DNA from 2 places in the Streptomyces sp. SAS_270 genome. Region 1 is predicted to be linked to the other one. Evidence: riboswitches for the same ligand, from Rfam matches in the RefSeq annotation. Region 1 holds a riboswitch; the other holds the start of a gene.
The links. Region 1 has a riboswitch for glycine ahead of gcvT (glycine cleavage system aminomethyltransferase GcvT). Riboswitches for the same ligand answer to the same signal wherever they lie in the genome.
Positions count from the first base shown of each region.

Region 2: it holds a riboswitch for glycine, as region 1 does, so the genes downstream of both, gcvP (aminomethyl-transferring glycine dehydrogenase) here and gcvT (glycine cleavage system aminomethyltransferase GcvT) in region 1, are expected to answer to the same signal.

Region 1 is NZ_JBMNDS010000032.1:47,135-56,482, reverse strand. It holds gene ACN6LB_RS21825 (ABC transporter substrate-binding protein) at 1-1,161, opposite strand, end outside; gene ACN6LB_RS21820 (ABC transporter permease) at 1,226-2,239, opposite strand; gene ACN6LB_RS21815 (enhanced serine sensitivity protein SseB C-terminal domain-containing protein) at 2,600-3,397, opposite strand; gene ACN6LB_RS21810 (enhanced serine sensitivity protein SseB) at 3,601-4,365, opposite strand; gene ACN6LB_RS21805 (AAA family ATPase) at 4,457-5,191, opposite strand; glycine riboswitch at 5,344-5,444, shown strand; glycine riboswitch at 5,445-5,557, shown strand; gene gcvT (glycine cleavage system aminomethyltransferase GcvT) at 5,604-6,722, shown strand; gene gcvH (glycine cleavage system protein GcvH) at 6,832-7,209, shown strand; gene glyA (serine hydroxymethyltransferase) at 7,224-8,486, shown strand; gene ACN6LB_RS21785 (L-serine ammonia-lyase) at 8,668-9,348, shown strand, end outside.
Region 2 is NZ_JBMNDS010000074.1:6,702-16,049, forward strand. It holds gene ftsR (transcriptional regulator FtsR) at 15-770, shown strand; gene ACN6LB_RS35280 (bifunctional nuclease family protein) at 856-1,329, shown strand; gene ACN6LB_RS35285 (MerR family transcriptional regulator) at 1,547-2,182, shown strand; gene ACN6LB_RS35290 (DNA polymerase IV) at 2,307-3,773, shown strand; gene ACN6LB_RS35295 (PRC-barrel domain-containing protein) at 3,692-4,066, opposite strand; glycine riboswitch at 4,180-4,274, shown strand; gene gcvP (aminomethyl-transferring glycine dehydrogenase) at 4,457-7,342, shown strand; gene ACN6LB_RS35305 (DUF5999 family protein) at 7,476-7,682, opposite strand; gene ACN6LB_RS35310 (hypothetical protein) at 8,043-8,627, opposite strand; gene ACN6LB_RS35315 (glutamate--cysteine ligase) at 9,172-9,348, shown strand, end outside.

The sequences.
Region 1 (9,348 bases):
CGGGACGGACGGCGGGAGCATGTTGGTGCCGATGTCACCACCGGCGACCGGGCCACCGCGAGCGGTCTGCAGCGACTTGTGGTCGGCACCGTAGATGACGGCCTTGCGGCAGTGCTCGTTGTCGAACGGGGCGACCGTCTGCGGGAAGACCGCGTAACGGACGTAGCCGGAGACCGGGTTGTCCAGGTTGCCCTTGTGCTGCTTCAGGGCGGTGGTGCGGCCCTGCGGGGAGAGGCCGGTCTGCGTCATGTCCAGGTCGTAGTCGCCCTTGATCAGGCGCGAGTCCAGGTCATTGGCGTTGGTGAAGAAGTTGACCGTGACCTTGTCCGGGAGCGCCTTGCGCACCGGGTCCGAGGCCTGCTTCCACTCGGTGTTGCGGACGAGCGTCAGCGACTTGTTCGGCGTGTACGACTCGAACTTGTACGGGCCGGAGGAGAACGGGTGCAGGCCGTACTTGGACTTGGTGTCCTTGTCCTGGCGCACCGGCGACGACGAGGTCATCGCGAGGATTTCCTCGAAGTCCGAGTTGGCCGCGGGCAGCTTGAAGACGATGGTCTTGTCGTCGGGCGTCTCGATCGCCTTCAGACCCAGCTTGTCCTTGGACTTGTCCTTGTAGGGACCCTTGTACTCGCCCTTGGGGTCGAGGATGTCCTTCGCGTAGACCGGTCCGCCGGACAGCACGTCCTGCGCCCACTGACGCTCGATGCCGTACTTGATGTCCTTGGAGGTGATCGGCTTGCCGTCCTCCCACGTCACACCCTCACGCAGGGTGTACGTGTAGGTCTTGCCGTCGTCGGAGACCTTGGCGGTGCTGGTGGCGAGGTCCGGCGTGACCTTGGTGCCGCCGGCGCCCGGGGCCGTGGCGCCGGTGACGAGCTGACGGCTGTAGTAGCGCATGAAGTTCCAGGCGAACCCGTAGTAGCCGCGCGTGGTGTCCCACGAGTCGGCGTCCTGGGCGCTGGCGAACTTCAGCGTGCCGCCCGTCTTGGTGGAGGCATTGGCGACCTTGTTGTTACCGGCGTTGAAGCCGGCCGCGCCGCCCTTCTTGCCGTCACTGTTGTCGTCGCCGCCGCCGCACGCCGCCGTGCTGAGCAGTGCTGCGACCACGGCAGCTGCGGCCACGGCCTGCTTGCGCCGCCCTGTGGTGCGTTGGGTAGTCACGATCTCGGATCCTCCGTGTGTGTAGCGGCCCGTGGATAGGTCACGGGCCCGGGGGTACGGCAGTTCAGCGAGAACCCTTCGGGTCGAGCGCGTCACGCACGCCGTCGCCGAAGAGGTTGAAGGAGAGGACGGTGATGAAGATCGCTACACCGGGGATCACCATGTACATGGGGTCCGAGTCGTAGTAGTCGATCGCCGCGGAGAGCATCTGTCCCCAGGACGCCGTGGGCGGCTTGACTCCCACGCCGAGGAAGCTGAGCGCCGCCTCGGTGAGGATGTTGGTCGGGATCATCATCGTCGTGTACACGATGATGGGCGCGATCAGGTTGGGCAGGAGCTCCTTGAACAGGATGTACATCCGCCCGGCCCCGAGGCTGCGGGCAGCCTCGACGTATTCGCGCTCCCGCATCGACAGCGTCTGGCCGCGCACCACACGGCCGACATAGGGCCAGCCGAAGAATCCGATCACCAGGATCATCACGAACAGGCGCACGCCCGTGCCGGTCAGGCCCAGCATCTCGTTCGGCATGACCGAGACCAGCGCGATGATGAACAGCAGTTGCGGGAAGGCCAGCAGGCCGTCCATGACCCGGCTGATGACCGAGTCGATCCAGCCGCCGAAGAAGCCGGCGAGGATGCCCAGGACGGTTCCGAGGGCGATCGCGACGAGGGCGGACAGGAAGCCGACCAGGAGCGAGATGCGGGAACCGTAGATGATGCGGGCGAAGATGTCGCGGCCGCTGACCGGTTCGACACCGAGGAGGTGGTCCCCGCTGATGCCGCCCAGGGACCCCGTGGGGGTCGAGAAGAGCGGGTCGATGAGGTCCTCGTGGTGCGTCTCGGGGTCCTGCCCGACCAGGTTCGTGATCACGGGCGCGAGGATCGCGATCAGGATGAGCACGAGCACGACGACACCGCCCGTGAGGGCGAGCTTGTCCCGCTTGAGGCGCTCCCAGGCGATCCGCCCGAGGGAGCGTCCTTGTACCGCCGCCTTGGCCTCGGCAGCGCTCGCGGCCGCCGCTTCCTCGGCCGCGCTCGGGGCCGCGTCCGTGGTCGGCTCGTGCAATGGTGCCGTCATCGTGGCAGGGACCCCTCTCAACCGGCGGTGGCCGGCCCACACTTGCCGCTGTAGCGGCGTGATCAGTCCGTCGTACACAGGGACGAAGCCCCTGGAGCGGGAGTCTTCAACGCCTCGGCGATCTGTTGGAAGACGTGAAGGTGAATGGATGCCTAAACGTGATGCTGTCTGCGGGGTTCCGTTATCCGGACGGCGGGTAACGCGGGTCGGACGGCGGATATTTGACCCCTTAAGGCGCGGCGAGGCACTTAACCGGCGCGCCTATGTCATTACGGACATCTCGCTCGAAGACTTCGAGGCCGCAGGTCAGCTCACTGTCGACGCTCGCAGGAAAGGGTGCGCCGGGTGACCCTGCGGGGCTCAGTAGGCCCGCGGGTACCCGTATCCGCCGGCTGCCGGCGCCTGGGCCTGCGCCGGAGCGGCGTGTGCCTCGCGGTCGTAGAAGGGCCTGGCGTTGGCTCTCAGCCACATCGCCACCGGGTCGGACTCGTCGGACATCGCGACGGTCGAGACCGGCAGCCCGTCCGGCACCGCGGAGATGGACTGCTGCATCATCGCCCGCACCGAGTCGACGGCTGGCGGCGAGGTGTCGTACACATCGAGGCCGATGGCCAGGTACGGCGCCCCGTGCGCGGGCTGCACCCAGGCGCGGCGCAGCGAGCGCACCGCGGAGGTGCGGTGCGCGTTCTGCGTGAGCAGGGCGTAGAACTGCGGGATCTCGATGCCCGGCTCGGAGAGTTGGAGCGGACCGGCGGGCTGGCGCTCCAGGCCCGCGGCGATCCGGCGCAGATCCAGCCACGGGATGCCGACGCCGCCGCCGGGAGCGTGCGGATTGAGCCAGAGGCCGAATTGGTCAGGGTAGAGGGTGCGGGCGACGTCGAGTCCGTCCACGACCTCGTACGACCTGTTCCAGCCGCTGGCGGAGAGTTCCTGGGCGGAGGTGACGCACGGCGCGTACCCGTACCCGCCGACCTCCATGTTCCCGTACTGCGCGTCCGGGGATCCGGCCTGGCCGTGCCAGAGCAGCATCCAGACCTGGCCGGACGACGGGGTCGCGAGCGCGCGAAGGAGCGCCTCGTAGGCGTCGTAACGCCCGGGCGTCACCTGGCGCAGCATGTGCTCGACCTGCCCGGCCGCAGCCGTGCCCGACGCGCTCACCTTCAACCGCCCCTTCGCTCCACCATCACGACATCACAGCCGATATCGCAACCGGCGTCATCACCGGCATCACGACGAACTCGTCAACATTTCGACCGAGCCATGAAACCAGCTTAAGCGGCGATCCTGACAGCGACTTGACGCACACCGCGGGAGGTGTCCGCGCCGTTTTCCCCGCGGCCCGTGCCCCTCCCGGTGGGCGGTCAGTACCCGTGCTGGTAGAAGGGCCGCACCCGCTCGCGCATCCAGTCGCCGACCGGGTCCTGAGCCACGTCCATGAACACCATGTTCACCGGGCGGCCCACCGGCACCCGGCCCAGCGCGCGGCCCAGCGCGTCCAGCAGGAGCGTGCGGTCGGCCTCCCAGGCGGACAGTTCGACGCCGATGAACATCACCGGGTCGGAGGTCTCGATGGCGGCCAGGCAGCGGCGGGCGCTCAGCACCAGGCCGGTGGCCGCGAACTCCGCCGAGGCCGCGGCCAGGAAGTCCACCGGGTCCTCCTGCCAGTCCGGCTCGAACAGCCGCACCCGGGCGCCGCTCGCGGTGCCGTCCAGCGGGGTCCGGCCGGCTCGGCACAGTTCGGCGACCGCGAGGGGCGGCAGCGGGATGCCGACCAGGCCGTCCGGGTTCACGGCGATGCCGACCTGCGGGGGCAGCCCGCGGGCGAACTCGACGGCGGGCGCGATCGTGTACGACATGTGGCCGCCGACGACCTGGCGGAACTGTTCCTCGGAGCTGAAGACGGGCACGTACGCCTGCCCTTCGATCTCCAGCGTCGGCAGGTCGAGCGGGCCCTGGTGCGGGCCGCCGCCGTTGGGCAGCGGGATCCAGAGGAAGCTGCGGCCGAGGACCTCGACGATGCGGCCGCCTGCGGAGGGCACCCCGAGGGCCGCGGCGAGCACCTCCTCCAACTCGTTTCCGGGCCAACCGCCGTGCGGATGGGGGTGCGCCTGTGCCGGGATGTCCATCTGCCTACCGCCTGCTCCGAACCACTGTTCCGGCTCGAAAGGTTAATGGGTTCATACGAAGCTCTCCGCTGCGAAACCTCCGCCCGACCGCTCAGCCGCCGAAGTCGATCCGCCGCAGCACGTCCGCCGCGTCCCGGTCGATGAGCACCGCCGAGCCGCAGCCCTCCGGGAGGTCGCCGTTCTCGACCGAGCGCAACAGCCGGGCGGCGGCGCCGCGATGACGGGCGAACGCGTACCGCGAGACACCTCGGCCGCGCTCGCGCTGGCCCTCCAGGGCGGTGTCCGGGGTGACGTCGAGCAGCAGGAGGTGCAGGGTGCCGCCGCGGCGGCGGGCCTCGCGGGCGAGCCAGCGGCGCACCCAGGCCTGCGTACCGCAGTCGTGCACCACGGCTGCGGTGCCGGCGCGCAGCACACGACGCAGACCCGCGTAGTGCGCGAGGCGGACGAGGGGGCGGTAGACCGCGTACGGCAGTCGGCGGGCGATCCGCTCGTCCCAGCGGTCGCGGGTGTCCTGCGAGTCGACGCGGGCGCCCGTGACGGCACGCCGCATCAGGGTCGACTTCCCGCTGCCGGGAAGCCCGGTGACGACGACGAGGTCGGCCGCGCCGAAGCTCAGGCCGTGCGGGCTGCGTCCGGCGCGCTCGCGCAGATCACGGACGACGGCTCCCGGCCGCGCACCGCACGCCTCCCGGGCCGGAGCGCCTGGCTGATCGGGCAACGCGACACCCGAGGTCGTCGCGTACGACGTCGTCCGATACGCCGAGGTCCGGTACGCCGAGGTCCTGTTCACCGTGATCGTCCTCCCCTTGGGTCTGGAGATCCCCATCCCCGTCGAGTGTAAAGAGAAGGTAATGCGCGGTGCCTCTGTTTTCCGTCCTCTTCCTGCAACAGCCCTGCTACAGGCGGCTGTGCGGGGTACCGCTGCCGTGCCGGGCGACCGCGTGCAATGATGTGCGCGCCAACTGCATACCGGCCGCTTGAATCCGCGCGGGAGAGTTCCGGGTACGTACGTCTGCCCGGACGCCGAAGGAGCAAGTCCCTCCCTTGAATCTCTCAGGCCCCGTTACCGCGCGGGCGAGGCACATCTGAAAAGCGGGCCGCTCTCCGGCGGCCCCACCCAAGGTGCAAGTCATGTCCACCGTTTCGCGGGGTCGTGATGAACCTCTCAGGTTCCGATGACAGATGGGGAGGAACGCCTCGCCGTCTTGCCTTGCCGTCATGCCTTGGGAGCCCCACCGATGAGCAGTAACGCACCCCGTCTGACCGCGCTCGATGCCCTGCATCGCTCGCTCGGCGCGACGATGACCGACTTCGCGGGCTGGGACATGCCCCTGCGGTACGGCTCCGAGCGCGACGAGCACCTCGCCGTCCGCACGAAGGCGGGCCTCTTCGACCTCTCCCACATGGGCGAGATCACCGTCACCGGCCCCGAGGCCGCAGCGCTCCTCAACCACGCGCTGGTCGGCAACATCGCCTCGGTCGGCGTCGGCCGCGCCCGCTACACGATGATCTGCCGGGCGGACGGCGGCATCCTGGACGACCTGATCGTGTACCGGCTCCAGGAGCACGAGTACATGGTGGTCGCCAACGCCTCCAACGCGCAGGTCGTGCTGGACGCCCTGGTGGAACGTGCCGCCGGCTTCGACGCCGAGGTCCGCGACGACCGTGACGCGTACGCCCTGATCGCCGTGCAGGGCCCCGAGTCCCCCGGCGTCCTGAAGTCCCTCACCGACGCCGACCTCGACGGCCTCAAGTACTACGCCGGTCTGCCGGGCACGGTCGCCGGCGTCCCCGCCCTCATCGCCCGCACCGGCTACACCGGCGAGGACGGCTTCGAGCTGTTCGTGAAGCCCGAGCACGCCGTCGAGCTGTGGCAGGCGCTGACCAAGGCCGGCGAGGGTGTCGGCCTCGTCCCCTGCGGCCTGTCCTGCCGCGACACGCTGCGCCTTGAGGCGGGCATGCCGCTGTACGGGCACGAGCTGACGACGGAGCTGACGCCGTTCGACGCCGGGCTCGGGCGGGTCGTGAAGTTCGAGAAGGAGGGCGACTTCGTGGGGCGTACGGCTCTGGAGGCCGCCGCCGAGCGCGCCGCCTCCGAGCCCCCGCGCGTTCTGGTCGGTCTGATCGCCGAGGGCCGCCGGGTCCCGCGCGCCGGGTACCAGGTCGTCGCCGACGGCCAGGTCATCGGCGAGGTCACCTCCGGCGCTCCCTCCCCCACCCTCGACAAGCCGATCGCGATGGCGTACGTCGACGCCGCGCACGCCGCGCCGGGCACCGCCGGTGTCGGGGTCGACATCCGGGGCAGTCACGAGCCGTACGAGGTCGTGGCGCTGCCCTTCTACAAGCGCCGGAAGTAGACACTGGCCGCGGGCCCGGACCGACCCCGCGCCCCGCTTCCGGGCTCACCAGCAGCCCCTGCAGTCCCCCATTCACCAGCACTCCCCTGCGTACAGGAGAATTCAGGCCATGAACAACCCCCAGCAGCTGCGTTACAGCAAGGAGCACGAGTGGCTGTCGGTCGCCGAGGGCGGCGTCGCGACAGTCGGCATCACCGAGTTCGCGGCCAACGCGCTCGGCGATGTCGTCTACGCCCAGCTTCCGGAGGTCGGTTCCACGGTGACCGCGGGTGAGTCCTGCGGTGAGCTGGAGTCGACCAAGTCGGTGAGCGACCTGTACTCCCCGGTCAACGGCGAGATCACCGAGATCAACGAAGACGTGGTCAACGACCCGTCGCTGGTGAACTCCGCGCCCTTCGAGGGCGGCTGGCTGTTCAAGGTACGCGTCACGGACGAGCCGGACGACCTGCTCTCCGCCGACGAGTACACCGCCTTCTCCGCCGGCTGAGGATCGTAGAACCCATGTCGCTTCTGAACACACCCCTGCACGAGCTGGACCCGGACGTCGCCGCCGCCGTCGACGCCGAACTGGACCGGCAGCAGTCCACCCTCGAAATGATCGCCTCCGAGAACTTCGCTCCGGTCGCCGTCATGGAGGCCCAGGGCTCGGTCCTCACCAACAAGTACGCCGAGGGCTACCCGGGCCGTCGCTACTACGGCGGCTGCGAGCACGTCGACGTGGTCGAGCAGATCGCCATCGACCGCGTCAAGGCGCTCTTCGGCGCCGAGCACGCCAATGTGCAGCCCCACTCGGGCGCCCAGGCCAACGCCGCCGCGATGTTCGCGCTGCTCAAGCCCGGTGACACGATCATGGGCCTGAACCTCGCGCACGGCGGGCACCTGACGCACGGCATGAAGATCAACTTCTCCGGCAAGCTGTACAACGTGGTCGCCTACCACGTCGACGACGCCACCGGCCAGGTCGACATGGCCGAGGTCGAGAAGCTCGCCAAGGAGTCCAGGCCGAAGCTGATCGTGGCCGGCTGGTCCGCCTATCCGCGCCAGTTGGACTTCGCCGCGTTCCGCCGGATCGCGGACGAGGTCGGCGCCTACCTCATGGTCGACATGGCGCACTTCGCCGGTCTGGTCGCGGCGGGGCTGCACCCCAACCCCGTCCCGCACGCCCACGTCGTCACCACGACCACCCACAAGACGCTGGGCGGCCCGCGCGGTGGCGTGATCCTCTCCACCGCCGAGCTGGCGAAGAAGATCAACTCCGCGGTCTTCCCGGGTCAGCAGGGCGGTCCGCTGGAGCATGTGATCGCGGCCAAGGCGGTCTCCTTCAAGGTCGCCGCCTCGGACGAGTTCAAGGAGCGCCAGCAGCGCACCCTGGACGGCGCGCGCATCCTGGCCGAGCGTCTGGTCCAGGACGACGTGAAGGCCGTGGGCGTGGACGTCCTGTCCGGTGGCACCGACGTGCACCTGGTCCTGGTCGACCTGCGCAACAGCGAGCTCGACGGGCAGCAGGCCGAGGACCGTCTCCACGAGGTCGGCATCACGGTCAACCGGAACGCGATCCCGAACGACCCGCGTCCGCCGATGGTCACCTCGGGCCTGCGCATCGGCACGCCCGCCCTCGCCACCCGCGGCTTCACCGCCGAGGACTTCACCGAGGTCGCGGACATCATCGCCGAGGCGCTGAAGCCCGCCCACGACGCCGGGTCCCTGAAGGCCCGGGTGTCCGCTCTGGCCGACAAGCACCCGCTGTACCCCGGCCTGAAGTAGTTTCGTTCGCTTTCCGTCGTACGAGGTTTTTCTCGTTTTTCTCTCGTACCGGTATCTTTCGTACGAACGTCCGGGGCACCGCGCACACTGGAAGGTGAGCGCGGTGCCCCGCCGCATGCACTGCCCTCTGCGTCACCCCTGACGGACAACGGCGTCCGCCGACCACACCTAGGAGTTCCCCGTGGCCATCTCGGTCTTCGACCTGTTCTCGATCGGCATCGGCCCGTCCAGCTCCCACACGGTCGGCCCGATGCGCGCGGCCCGCATGTTCGCGCGCCGCCTGCGCAACGAGGACCTCCTCGACCGGGCCACCTCGATACGCGCCGAGCTGTACGGCTCGCTGGGCGCCACCGGACACGGGCACGGCACCCCCAAGGCGGTACTGCTCGGCCTGGAGGGCGCCTCCCCGCGCACCGTGGACGTGGAGGGCGCGGACACCCGCGTGGAGGAGATCCGCACCGGCGGACGCCTGAACCTCCTCGGCACGCACGAGATCGCCTTCTCCTACGACGACGACCTGGTCCTGCACCGCCGCAAGGCGCTGCCGTACCACGCCAACGGGATGACGCTCTTCGCGTACGACACCGCCGGCGCCCTCGTGCTGGAGAAGACGTACTACTCGGTCGGCGGCGGCTTCGTGGTCGACGAGGACGCGGTGGGCGAGGACCGCATCAAGCTGGACGACACGGTCCTGAAGTACCCCTTCCGCACGGGCGACGAACTGCTGCGGCTGGCCGGGGAGACCGGCCTGTCGATCTCGGCGCTGATGCTGGAGAACGAGCGGGCGTGGCGCACCGAGGAGGAGATCCGCGAGGGGCTCCTCGACATCTGGCGTGTCATGCAGGCCTGCGTGTCCCGCGGC
Region 2 (9,348 bases), on a different contig from region 1:
CCCCAGGAAGGTCCATGCTTCAAACACCGAGCGGCGGTGCGGGTAGCGGCACCGCCGCCGCGGACAGTGGGCTGATGAGCATCGGCACGGTGCTCAATGCGCTGCGTGACGAGTTCCCCGAAGTCACCATCTCCAAGATCCGTTTCCTGGAGTCGGAGGGGCTCATCGAGCCGCAGCGGACCCCTTCGGGGTATCGCAAGTTCAGTGCCGCCGACGTCGAGCGGCTGGGCCACGTCCTGAGGATGCAGCGGGATCACTATCTGCCGCTGAAGGTGATCCGCGAACATCTCGACGCCCTGGAACGTGGTGAGCAGGTGCGCCTGCCGTCCCTGGGGCGCCAGCGCGACTCCGGCGACGCGGAGCCCGCTGTCGACCTCTTCGGTGAGGCCGAGACGCCCACCGTCGCGCGGGTGGGGCGGGCCGAGCTGCTCGCCGCCGCCGAGATCGAGGAGCAGCAGCTCGAGGAGTGGGAGTCGTACGGGCTCGTCGCACCGCTGCCGGACGGGGCCTACGACGCCGAGGCGGTGACGGTCGCCTCGCTCGTCGTCGAGTTGGGGCGGTTCGGGATCGAGCCGAGGCATCTGCGGGTCATGAAGGCGGCGGCCGACCGCGAGGCGGGCCTTGTCGACCAGGTGGTGGCCCCGCTGCGGCGCCACCGCAATCCGCAGACCAGGGCGCACGCGGAGGCCCGTACGAAGGAACTGGCGGGCCTCGCGGTGAAGCTGCACGCCGCGCTGGTGCAGACCGCGCTCGGCGTACGGCTGCCCTGAACCGGAGTGCCGGCCGGCGGCCGGATCGTCCACCCGTTCTGTGCCCGACTACCCAAACATCCCGGGCACGGCCTAGGGTTGCTGTGTGAACGAGCTCGATGTCGTAGGTGTCCGGGTCGAAATGCCCTCCAACCAACCGATCGTGCTCCTGCGTGAAGTGGGAGGCGACCGCTACCTCCCCATCTGGATCGGGCCGGGGGAGGCGACGGCGATCGCCTTCGCACAGCAGGGCATGGCCCCCGCGCGACCGCTGACCCACGACCTGTTCAAGGACGTGCTGGAAGCCGTCGGTCAGGAACTCACGGAAGTACGCATCACCGATCTGCGTGAGGGCGTCTTCTACGCGGAGCTGGTGTTCGCGAGCGGGGTGGAAGTGAGCGCCCGGCCGTCCGACGCCATAGCGCTGGCGCTGCGCACCGGCACGCCGATCTACGGCAGTGACGGAGTGCTCGATGACGCCGGCATCGCGATCCCGGACGAGCAGGAGGACGAAGTGGAGAAGTTCCGCGAGTTCCTCGACCAGATCTCGCCCGAGGACTTCGGGACCAACAGCCAGTGAGGCCGCCGGGCGGCAGGCGGCCGGATTGGCAATTGCCTGCGGCCAGTGTGGCGTGCTGCCGTCCGTCGTCAGAGCATTCGGCTAGCCTTTCCCCGCGGTGGAGCACGGGAAACCACTCCTAGGGTGATTATCACTCGGCGTGCCGAGTGTGGCGATCGTTGACGCGCCCCTGGTGACTGCCTACCGTCGAGAGGGCAGGTCAAGGACGGAGGTCGGCGTGAGAAGCAGCGGCGACGGTACGGCTGGGGGTGCCCCCGGACGCAGTCTGGGGGAGAGCAGCCCGTACCCGCTTCACGGCAGCGCGGCCGGTCATGTTCCGCAGCGGCCGACGGCAGTGTCCGGCGAGGGAGGGGCCGTTTCCGAGGAGATCGGGTATCGCGGTCCCACGGCGTGTGCTGCCGCGGGCATCACCTATCGGCAGCTGGACTACTGGGCCAGAACAGGTCTCGTCGAGCCCAGCGTGCGGCCCGCCTACGGGTCGGGGACACAGCGTCTGTACAGCTTCCGGGACGTCGTCGTCCTGAAGATCGTGAAGCGCTTTCTCGACACCGGGGTTTCGCTGCAGAACATCCGCACGACCGTCCAGCACCTCAGGGAGCGCGGCTTCCGGGATCTGGAGCGGATGACGCTGATGAGCGACGGCGCGACCGTCTACGAGTGCACCTCGCCGGACGAGGTCCACGCGCTGCTCCAGGGCGGCCAGGGCATCTTCGGGATCGCCGTGGGCGTGGTGTGGCGGGACGTGGAGAGCGCACTCTCACAGCTGCACGGGGAGCGTGTGGACACCGGCGAGACGCTGGTCGGGCCCAACCCGGCGGACGAACTGGCGCGGCGCCGCAATCGCGCGGTCTGATACGTCTGACAGCCGGCAGGGACGGGATCAGCGGAGTGTCCTGACGTCCGGGATCAGCAGGTTGTGCGCGATGATGCCCCGGCGTGCCGGGGCATTGTCAGTGGCGTAGGGCAGCATCGGAGATGTGAGAACCACGCCCACGATCCTGCATCTCGACATGGATGCCTTCTTCGCCTCGGCAGAGCAGGCAGCCAAGCCGAGCCTGCGCGGGAAAGCGGTTGTGGTGGGCGGGCTCGGGCCGCGCGGTGTGGTCGCCACCTGCTCGTACGAGGCACGGGTTTTCGGGGTGCATTCGGCGATGCCCATGGCGCAGGCACGCAGGCTCGCGCCGAACGCCGCGTACCTGGTGCCGCGCTTCGGGCTCTATCGCGAGGTCAGCGAGCAGGTGATGGGGCTGCTGGGGGCGCTGTCGCCGCTGGTGGAGCCGCTCAGCCTGGACGAGGCGTTCGTGGACCTGGAGGCCGGGGGGACGGCCTGGGACGAGCGGTCGGCGCGTTTGACCGGGGCGAAGCTGCGCGCGGACATCCGGGCTGTGACGGGGCTGACCGGATCGGTGGGGCTGGCCGCCTCGAAGATGCTTGCGAAGATCGCCTCGGAACAGGCGAAGCCCGACGGGCTCGTCGTGATAGAGCCGGGCACCGAGCGGGCGCTGCTGGGGCCGATGTCGGTGCGCACCCTGCCGGGCGTCGGTCCGGCGACCGGGGACCATCTGCGGCGGGCCGGGATCGGCACGGTCGAGGAGATCGCCGAAGCGGGCGAGGACGAGCTCGTACGGCTGCTGGGCAAGGCTCACGGGCACGCGCTGTACGCCATGGCGCTGGCGCACGACGAGCGCCCCGTGGTGGCCGAGCGGGAGACGAAGTCGGTCTCGGTCGAGGACACGTACGACGTGGACATCCACGACCGGGTCCGGGTCGGCCTGGAGGTGCAGCGGCTCGCCGACCGGTGTGTGCAGCGGCTGCGCGGTGCGGGCCTGTCGGGGCGGACGATCGTCCTGAAGGTGCGGCGGTACGACTTCTCGACGCTGACCCGCTCGGAGACGCTGCGCGGGCCCACGGACGACATGGCGGTGGTCCGGGAGGCGGCTGCGCGGCTGCTGGAGGCCGTGGACACCACGGGAGGCGTGCGGTTGCTGGGCGTCGGGGTGTCGGGGCTTGCCGACTACACGCAGGAGGACCTCTTCGCGCAGGCGCAGGCCGCAGCGGGGGAGCGGGCGGCGCAGGAGCATCCCGAGGAGGAGCCCGCGGAGGAGGCCGTCGTGGAGCAGGTGCCGGTCGCCGAGCGGCGCTGGCCCGCGGGGCACGACGTACGGCATGCCGGGTACGGGCACGGCTGGGTGCAGGGCAGCGGGCTCGGGCGGGTCACGGTGCGGTTCGAGACGCCGTACTCCGAGCCCGGGCGCGTGCGGACGTTCCGGACCGACGACCCGGATCTGGAGCCGGCGGACCCGCTGCCGTTGGTGGCGCGAAGACCCGAGGAGCCGGGGCCCGTGGCCGCGGAGGAGGGGTCTCAGGTCTCTTCGGTGCCCGCGAGCCGGCCGAAGTCGAGGTCCGGTGGAAACGGGGGCGGGGAGGCCACGTCGAGTCCGTAGTGGTGGTAGAGCTGGATCTCCTGCTCCGGTGAGAGATGGCGGCCGACGCCGAAGTCGGGAGCGTCCTTGATCAGGGCCCGCTCGAAGGGGACCCGGAGGGTGCCCTCGACGAGCTCGCTGGGCTCCAGGGGCACGAAGGCGTCCCTGCTGAACAGGCCGGTGCGTATGGCCGCCCACTCAGGAACGCCGGTCGCGTCGTCGAGGTAGACCTCGTCGATGGTGCCGATCCTGGTGCCGTTGCGGTCGAGTGCCTTGCGGCCGATCAGGTTGCGCGGATCGATGTCGGTCTGCACGGGCCCTCCACTTGGTCGCAAGTCATCCGTAAGCACTACAAAAGAGCACATTGGGCGAGGTGGCCACTCGAAGGCTCGTGCGTTGTCCCCGCTGGTAGGCTGGCACCGGCTGCTGACCCCGTGCGGGAGAGTCTCCAGACATCATCGGAGACGCCGAAGGAGCAAATCCTCCCCGGAATCTCTCAGGCCCACGTACCGCACGGACGAGGTCACTCTGGAAAGCAGAGCGGGTGTCAACGGCTCCCGCTCTCACCGACGGTGAAAGCCGGAGCGTCGAGCACAGTCGACGGTCCGGTGAAGCTCTCAGGTTGAGATGACAGAGGGGGAGGCCGTCGGGGTACCCGTGCCGTGGTGCCCCTCGAAGGTCGTATCGACCAGGAGGCCTCCGTAATGACCGCCAGTCGCATTCCGCTCTCCGAGCTCGAACAGGGCATCCCCTTCGAGCAGCGCCACATCGGCCCCGACCACGAGGCCCGGGCCAAGATGCTCGCGCAGGTGGGATACGGCTCGCTCGACGAGCTGACGGCCACCGCGGTACCGGATGTCATCCAGAACGCCGACGCGCTCGGCCTTCCCGGTGCCCGCACCGAGGCCGAGGTGCTCGCCGAGCTGCGCTCCCTCGCCGACCGCAACCAGGTCCTCGGTTCGATGATCGGCCTTGGGTACTACGGCACCTTCACGCCTCCGGTGATCCTGCGCAACGTCATGGAGAACCCGGCCTGGTACACCGCGTACACGCCGTACCAGCCGGAGATCTCGCAGGGCCGCCTGGAGGCGCTGCTGAACTTCCAGACCGTGGTCGCCGAGCTGACCGGACTGCCGACGTCGGGTGCCTCGCTGCTCGACGAGGGCACCGCTGCCGCCGAGGCCGTGGCCCTGTCGCGACGGATGGGCAAGAACAAGAAGGGCCTCTTCCTCGTCGACGCGGACACCCTGCCGCAGACCGTCGCCGTGATCCGGACGCGCGCCGAGCCCACCGGTGTCGAGGTCGTCGTCGCCGACCTGAGCGGCGGCATCCCCGCCGAGCTGGCCGAGCGCGAGATCAACGGCGTGCTGCTCCAGTACCCGGGCGCCTCCGGTGCCGTACGTGACATCAAGCCGGTCATCGACCAGGCGCACGCGCTCGGCGCGGTCGTCACCGTCGCGGCCGACCTGCTCGCCCTCACGCTGCTCACCTCGCCCGGTGAGCTGGACGCCGACATCGCCGTCGGCACGACGCAGCGCTTCGGTGTCCCGATGGGCTTCGGCGGCCCGCACGCCGGTTACATGGCGGTGCGCGAGAAGTTCGCGCGCAGCCTGCCCGGGCGGCTCGTGGGTGTCTCCGTCGACGCCGACGGCCACAAGGCGTACCGGCTCGCCCTGCAGACGCGGGAGCAGCACATCCGCCGGGAGAAGGCCACCAGCAACATCTGTACGGCTCAGGTGCTGCTCGCCGTGATGGCCGGCATGTACGCCGTCTACCACGGGCCGCAGGGGCTCAGGGCGATCGCCCGGCGCACCCACCGCTACGCCACGATCCTCGCCGGGGGTCTGAAGGCGGGCGGCGTCGAGGTCGTGCACGGCTCCTACTTCGACACGCTCACCGTGCGGGTGGCGGGCCGCGCCGCCGAGGTCGTCGCCGCCGCGCGCGACAACGGTGTGAACCTCCACCTCGTCGACGCCGACCAGGTCTCGATCTCCTGCGACGAGACCACCACGCGGGCCCAGCTGGACGCCGTCTGGAGCGCGTTCGGCGTCGAGGGCGACATCGAGGCCCTGGACGCTGCGACCGAGGACACGCTGCCGGCCGACCGGCTGCGCACCGACGAGTACCTCACGCACCCGGTGTTCCACCAGTACCGCTCCGAGACGGCGATGCTGCGCTACCTGCGCAAGCTGTCCGACCGCGACTACGCGCTGGACCGCGGCATGATCCCGCTGGGCTCCTGCACCATGAAGCTCAACGCGACCACCGAGATGGAGCCGGTCACCTGGCCCGAGTTCGGTCAGCTGCACCCCTTCGCGCCGGCCGAGCAGGCGCAGGGCTACCTCACGCTCATCCACGAGCTGGAGGATCAGCTCGCCGAGGTCACGGGCTACGACAAGGTCTCGCTCCAGCCGAACGCGGGCTCCCAGGGCGAGCTGGCCGGGCTGCTCGCCGTGCGCGGCTATCACCGCGCCAACGGTGACGAGCAGCGCACCGTCTGCCTCATCCCGTCCTCCGCGCACGGCACCAACGCCGCGAGCGCCGTGATGGCCGGCATGAAGGTCGTCGTCGTGAAGACCGCCGAGGACGGCGAGATCGACGTCGAGGACCTGCGCGCCAAGATCGAGCAGTACCGCGACGAGCTGTCGGTGCTGATGATCACGTATCCCTCGACGCACGGAGTGTTCGAGGAGCACGTCGCCGACATCTGCGCCCAGGTGCATGAGGCCGGCGGCCAGGTGTACGTCGACGGGGCCAACCTCAACGCCCTGGTCGGCCTTGCCAAGCCGGGTCACTTCGGCGGCGACGTCTCGCACCTGAACCTGCACAAGACCTTCTGCATCCCGCACGGCGGCGGCGGCCCGGGCGTCGGCCCGGTCGGTGTGCGCGCGCACCTGGCGCCGTATCTGCCGAACCACCCGCTGCAGCCCGCCGCCGGTCCGGAGACGGGCGTCGGCCCGATCTCGGCCGCGCCCTGGGGCTCCGCGGGCATCCTGCCGATCTCCTGGGCGTACGTCCGGCTGATGGGCGGCGAAGGTCTCAAGCGCGCCACGCAGGTGGCCGTGCTGTCCGCGAACTACATCGCCAAGCGCCTGGAGCCGCACTACCCGGTGCTGTACACCGGCCCCGGCGGCCTCGTCGCCCACGAGTGCATCATCGACCTGCGCCCGCTGAGCAAGTCGACCGGTGTCAGCGTCGACGACATCGCCAAGCGTCTGATCGACTACGGCTTCCACGCGCCGACGATGTCCTTCCCGGTGGCCGGCACGCTGATGATCGAGCCCACCGAGTCCGAGGACCTGATCGAGCTGGACCGTTTCTGCGAGGCGATGATCGCGATTCGCGGGGAGGTCGAGAAGGTCGGCTCCGGTGAATGGCCCGCGGACGACAACCCGCTGCGCAACGCGCCGCACACCGCTGCCGCGCTCGGCGGGGAGTGGGAGCACGCGTACACCCGCGAGGAGGCCGTCTTCCCGGCCGGTGTCTCGGCCGCGGACAAGTACTGGCCGCCGGTGCGCCGCATCGACCAGGCCTACGGCGACCGGAACCTGGTCTGCTCCTGCCCGCCGCTGGACGCGTACGAGGACTGATCACCGCGCAGGACGCGGGCGCTCACGAGGAGTAGTCGACCTCGGACATGCGTCGGGGCCGGTTCGGAGGGTGTTACTCCGGGCCGGCCCCTCTTGTGTCCGGGCGGCCAGGCCGCCCGTCGTGCGCTGCCGCTCAGGCGGCCGTCATCACCTGGTCGATGCCCATGGGGCGGTGCGGGGCGATGATCTGGCCGTCGGGCAGGAGCTCACCGGTGTCCTCGAAGAGCAGAACGCCGTTGCACAGCAGGCTCCATCCCTGCTCCGGGTGGTGCGCCACGAGACGGGCGGACTCCCGGTCGGCGGATTCGGCTGTCGGACACGGTGGCTGGTGCTGGCACATTGATGGGATCTTTCGCTGGGTTGTGATGTCAGTGATCGCTGTGGTGTCTGTCCCGCGGCTCGACATGCTCATGGCCGCCCCCCGTTGGTGTGTGGTCTGAACCCAGTGTTGCCCTACGGACGTCAATCCGCAGGGATTTGACAGCAGCGCTCCTCACAGGTTGATGACGCATCACCCGTGCGGACGGTTCATCCCAACTGCACTGTCTCTTCGGGTGGTTCGACGTGGCCGAATGGGGCTAGTCCGGTGGGGCGAGGAGCGCGTTTTGCCTCGTACGAGCGCTGCGTGGCCCGAACGAGCGGCGTGCCCCGCTGCCGGTGACGGCGGCGGGGCACGGGAGGAGAGGCGGCGCGGGAGCGCTCAGGCCGGCGAGCTGAGAAGTGGCGCGGGGGCGAGGCGGAGGGTGAGGACCGGGAGCAGCTCGGCGACGCGGTGCGGGCGGTGCGCGGCGATGCCGGGCGGGGCCGGGGCCAGCGGCACGAGGAGATCGGTGGCGGCCGGATGGCCGGTGGCGCCGTCGGCGGTGCAGTCCCCGTGCAGCCACAGGGTGAGCATGTACAGCTCGGGCACGGACAGCAGGCGTGCCTGGTAGGGCTGTTTCATGTTCTCGGCCTGGCGCAGGGCGCGTTCGGTGGCGGTGACGTAGGGGCCTTCGAAGAAGTGCGAGAAGGCCCAGCCGTCCGGGGTCAGCATGGTCTCCGCGGCGGCCACGGCACGGTCGCCGCAGCGGATCAGGAAGCGCCACCCGGCGAGCCGGGTCGTGGACGCGCCCGCTGGGGTGATCCGGTCGAGGACGTGCAGGGGCAACGGGAGTTCGGGGGTGGCGGGTCCCTGGGCCTTGCGCAGGGACGGAGTGCGCGCCTCGCGGACGGCGGTGGGGGAACCGAGGGCCGTGAGGACGGTGCGCAGGGCGGGCGCGGGAGCCGGGGGTACGTGCAGCGGCATGGTGGGTCGCCTCTCATTTCGACAGGCACAGTGGCGCGAGGGCGGGGGCGGACGGCGCTGTCAGCTCTCGGGGTCAGAGGGGCGGGGATCCGTACCCTGCCGACGAGGTGCTGCCTGCCGCGCGCACTTCGACATCAGGATCCGGGACCACGAGTGCCTACTCTCTGCCTCGTTCGCGGAGTTTATACGACACGTGTTCAGACGGTGTTTCATCTAGTCGCACGGAATATGAAGAGCAAGGCGTAAATCGGCCATGGAAACGAGAAGTTCATCCCGATTCCACGCCGGTGCGACACGGTGACCTCGGAATATTTCGCGGAAGCGGTCGGCTGATTCTCGTCGGCGTTTTTCACGAGATCGTGAGGGAGTGAAACTGCACATTGCCTCATGCCTGGTGAATGTGCCCCCGGACGGTCGGTTCCAGCCTAGCGGGCGACGGTCCCGTCCGGGGCGTTATTGATCGCCCTGCCTGGGCATCATCCCACGTGACCCTGTACGCCGGGAGCCGGAACGCCGGCCCGCCCATCCGAGGAAGGACACTTCGATGGGGGAGAAGGTCGTGGCAGGGCCGTTCGACCTGTCCGATCGCCAGCGGTACCGCGCCAAGCTCCAGCAGTGTCTGGCGGGGCTGGCGAGGTTGCTGGAGGAGAAGAGGTTCGACCGCCCGAAGAATCTCATGGGTCTGGAGATCGAGCTGAATCTCGCAGGCCCCGACGGCATG